One region of the Mitsuokella jalaludinii genome, then DNA from elsewhere that is predicted to be linked to it. Evidence: riboswitches for the same ligand, from Rfam matches in the RefSeq annotation. Region 1 holds a riboswitch; the other holds the start of a gene.

What was found. Region 1 has a riboswitch for ZMP and ZTP ahead of QDI87_RS02750 (L-lactate MFS transporter). Riboswitches for the same ligand answer to the same signal wherever they lie in the genome.
Region 2: linked by a shared signal. The riboswitch ahead of QDI87_RS07215 (phosphoribosylaminoimidazolecarboxamide formyltransferase) and the one ahead of QDI87_RS02750 (L-lactate MFS transporter) in region 1 are both predicted to bind ZMP and ZTP.

What each region holds. Positions count from the first base shown of each region.
Region 1 is NZ_CAKMXA010000001.1:607,981-610,181, forward strand. It holds gene QDI87_RS02750 (L-lactate MFS transporter) at 1-940, opposite strand, end outside; ZMP/ZTP riboswitch at 1,008-1,090, opposite strand; gene QDI87_RS02755 (hypothetical protein) at 1,168-1,602, opposite strand; gene hisIE (bifunctional phosphoribosyl-AMP cyclohydrolase/phosphoribosyl-ATP diphosphatase HisIE) at 1,724-2,201, opposite strand, start outside.
Region 2 is NZ_CAKMXA010000001.1:1,540,835-1,543,035, forward strand. It holds gene pfkA (6-phosphofructokinase) at 3-965, opposite strand; ZMP/ZTP riboswitch at 1,143-1,219, shown strand; gene QDI87_RS07215 (phosphoribosylaminoimidazolecarboxamide formyltransferase) at 1,266-2,201, shown strand, end outside.

The DNA.
Region 1 (2,201 bases):
AGCAGCTGATGATCAAGAGCACGAGGAGCTCAAAGACGAGGGCTTCCTTCGTCTGGCCGAGCTGCCAGAACGCGAGGACCTCGAGCAGGAAGAAGAGCATGTAGACGCGGCCGCGGCCGATGAAGTCGGAGATCGTCGACCAGACGATGCGGCCGCCGCCATTGAAGACGCCGATGATGCCGACCATCGAGGCGGCAGCTGCGGCATCCATGCCGATGACTTCCTGGGCCATCGGCGAGGCAACGGCCAGGAGGCCGATGCCGCACGTGATGTTGACGAAGAAGATCCACCAGAGCGAGGCGAACTGCCACGTCTTGAGCGCCTCATTGGCCGTCACACCCTGCTGGATGTGCGTGACCTTGCCCGTGCTGTCCTTGAGGACCGGCGGCTTCAGATAGAGCGAAGACGCACCCATGATGAGCATGTAGGCGCAGCCGAGGATCAGGAAGTTGTTGACGAGGCCGACCGTCGCTGTCAGGTACTGCATGACAGGACCGGCGATCAGTGCCGCAAAGCCGAAGCCCATGATGGCGAGGCCCGTCGCAAAGCCGCGGTGATCCGGGAAGTATTTGACGAGTGTCGAGACTGGCGTGATGTAGCCGACACCGAGGCCGATGCCGCCGATGACGCCGTAGAAGAGATACAGGAGCGTGAGACTCTGTGCCGAGATGGCGTAAGCCGTGCCGAGCATGCCCGCGCCGAAGAACGTCATGGCAATCAGGCCGCTCTTCTTCGGGCCGATCTTCTCGACGAAGCTGCCGAGGAAGCCCGCGGAGAATCCGAGGAACAGGATGGCCAACGAGAAGGTCCAGGTCGTCTCGGCGAGCGAGAAGCCCATCTCCTTCATGATGGGGCGCGTCAGGACGCTCCATGCATAGACACTGCCGATCGAGATGTGGATCCCGACGGCGCTCAGCGCGATAAGCCAGCGATTTCTCATTTGATCTACCTCCAGAATTGCCTTGGGCATCCATCCGCGGAGAATCAAAAAAGACCGTCCGGAACAGATGCCCTGCCCAGACGGTCGGCTGATCATAACGTTGCAGGACATGTGGTCAATTCCACTCATCCGTCAGCCCTGCAAGGCTTCTTTTTTGTTTTTACACCTTCATTATATGAGCTCTGCAGCGCGGCGTCAAGAGAGAAACGTCACAGAAAGAAAATTTTCTACTGCTGCTTGTGCTGCTGCTCTTTCTGATAGGCGGCACGCGCGAGTTCGCCGCGCAGGCCCTCATAGAACTGCACGAGGCCGCTCGTGATGCTCTCACGTACATCGTCATCGATCTTGGACCGCTTCTTGAGCTCGCGCGTCGTCTCGATGATGTTGCCGATGGTCAGGATGTAGTTGTACTCATCCTCGAGTACGGCAGCGGCATCGAGCGGCGGCAGACAGTGCACTTCCTGGGCGAGCGCATCGTACTCGGCCGAGAGGGCGCGCAGGTTCTTCTTCTGCGTCAGCGCGAGGTCGAGGTTCGCCTCCGTCACGCGCGCGAGGCCCGCGTTCATTTTGTCGCGCAGCGCGTGCATCTTCTGGATGCGTTTCTGGAGCTGCGCGAGGGCGCGCCCCGTCTGGCGCTGCTCTGGTGTCATCTCATTCGTCATTTCTCGTTTTCCTTTCGATTCCCGGTTCATCTACTCATCCGATCCACAAAAAAGCCCCCGGAAAAACCGAGGGTCTTTGCAAACTCTGTCCAGTATACCACAGGCAGGCTATCTGACGCAATCAGAGGTCTGGGCGCACGCCGGTCTTGCCGGTGAACTTGTGGTAGCTCGCGCCCTTCCTGCGGCCCATGAGCTCGGCGAAGAGCTCCTCCGGGGAGATGTTGTGGTAAGCGAGCAGAACGAGGCAGTGATACCAGAGGTCGCCCATCTCATAGAGGATCTCCTTGCGCACGTTGTTCTTCGAGGCGATGATCGTCTCGACGGCCTCTTCGCCGACCTTCTTCAGGATCTTATCCTGGCCCTTGTCGAACAGGTAGTTCGTGTAGGAACCCTCGACCGGGTTGAGGCGGCGGTCCTGGATGACGTTGTAGAGATCGTAGAGGACAGCGGCGAGGTCCGCCTTCTTCGCCGGCGGCACGACGGCGACGCCCTTCTCCTCCCCGCCCATGAGCTTGCGGCCGCTGAAGCAGGTGTACGTGCCCGTATGGCAGGCGACACCCGTCTGATGCACGCGCACGAGCAATGTGTCGCCGTCGCAG
Region 2 (2,201 bases), 930 kb from region 1:
GATCAGAACAATACCTTTGCGAGATGCAGGTAGTCCGGATCGAGGATCTTCTTGTTGTTGACTGCATCGTGCAGGTCGATCGAGACAACACGGCCCTTGCTGTAGCCGAAGACGATGTCCGACAGGCCCGAGATCAGTGCGAGAGCAGCCTGCTCGCCGAGCTGGCTGGCGCGGACGCGGTCGATGACCGACGGCGAACCACCGCGCTGGATGTGCCCAAGAACCGAGACGCGCGTGTCGAGCTGCGTCTTCTCCGCGATGTACTGGCCAATCTCCTGGCCGCTGCCAGCACCCTCTGCCACGACGACGAGGATGTAGCGCTTGCCCTTCTTGTAGGCTTCCGTCATGTTGTCGCAGATCTCATCGAGGTTGTACTCCTCTTCCGGCACGAGGATGTACTCCGCGCCGCCCGAGATGCCCGAGACGAGAGCGAGCCAGCCGCAGTTGCGGCCCATGACCTCGAGGACGATGACGCGGCGATGGGCCGAAGCCGTATCGCGCAGCTTGTTGATTGCATCGATGATCGTATTCGCAGCCGTATCGCAGCCAATCGTGTAGTCAGAGCCCCAGACATCGTTATCGATCGTGCCCGGCAGGCCGACGATAGGGATACCCGTCTCCTTCGAGAGCAGCGAAGCGCCGCGCAGGGAGCCGTCACCGCCGATGACGCAGAGACCCTCGATGCCGCGGTCCGTCAGGTGCTTGTAGCCCATCATGCGGCCTTCCGGCGTCTTCCAGCGTTTGCAGCGTGCCGTGCCGAGGAACGTACCACCGCGCTGGATGATATCACTGACGTCCCTGGACTTCATCTCAAACATATCCTCTTCCAGCAGACCGTGATAGCCGCCGCGGATGCCCCATACCTTGACACCCTCGTACAGAGCCGTGCGGACGACAGCGCGAGCTGCTGCGTTCATGCCTGGGCTGTCGCCGCCGCTCGTCAAGACTGCAATACTTTTCAACATAATGGAAGTCCCCCTTGAATTGAGAATTGCTAGCATAATTGACTGAATCAAAATCATAGAATGACATTTATCATCCTTAATCATACCATAAAAAGTCCGAAGAAAACAGGGATGACGGTTATTTTTTCGGACCAGGACAGACCTTGACAAAATGCCCTCATAATGGTAGATTTTAACTAGATGCTGTGCAACTGACGGAAGTGGATGACCACAGGGAGCACAGGGAAGAAGAGCCGACCGTCTGGGCACAGCCTGGATTTGTGTCGGCTTTTTTGTATGTGAAAAGGAAGGAATCGCAAAATGAAAGAACTGGAACTCAAATACGGATGCAACCCGAACCAGAAGCCAGCCCGCGTCTTCATGGAGAATGAGGCTGAGCTGCCGTTCACCGTCCTCAACGGCCGCCCGGGCTACATCAACCTGCTCGACGCGATGAACAGCTGGCAGCTCGTCCGCGAGCTGCGCGAAGCCACCGGCCTTCCGGCTGCCGCTTCTTTCAAGCACGTCAGCCCGGCCGGTGCTGCCGTCGCCGTTCCCCTCTCCCCCGTCCTCGAGAAAGTCTACTTCGTCGAAGGCGTAGAGCTCTCCCCGATTGCCACGGCTTACATCCGCGCGCGCGGCGCCGACCGCATGAGCTCCTACGGCGATTTCGTCGCCCTTTCGGATGAGTGCGATGCCCAGACGGCTTCCTTCCTCAAGCGCGAGGTCTCCGACGGCATCATCGCACCCGCGTATTCGCCGGAAGCACTCGAGATCCTCAAATCGAAGCGCAAGGGCACGTACCTGATCCTGCAGATGGATCCTTCCTATCAGCCGGAAGAGCTCGAGCGCAAGCAGGTCTTCGGCATCACCTTCGAGCAGAAGCGCAACAACGTCGCCATCACGGAAGACTGCCTCAAGGACATCGTGACGAAGAACCACGACCTGCCAGAGAGTGCAAAGCGCGACCTACTGATTGCCCTGATCACGCTGAAGTACACGCAGTCCAACTCCGTCTGCTACACGAAGGACGGCCAGGCCATCGGCATCGGCGCCGGCCAGCAGAGCCGCGTCCACTGCACGCGCCTCGCCGGCACGAAGGCCGACAACTGGTTCCTGCGCCAGAGCCCGCAGGTCCTCAACCTGCCGTTCAAGCCGGAAGTCCGCCGCCCAGACCGCGACAACGCCATCGATGTCTACATCGGCGAAGAGTGGGAAGACCTCCTGGAGACGGACGACTGGAAGCGCGTCTTCACC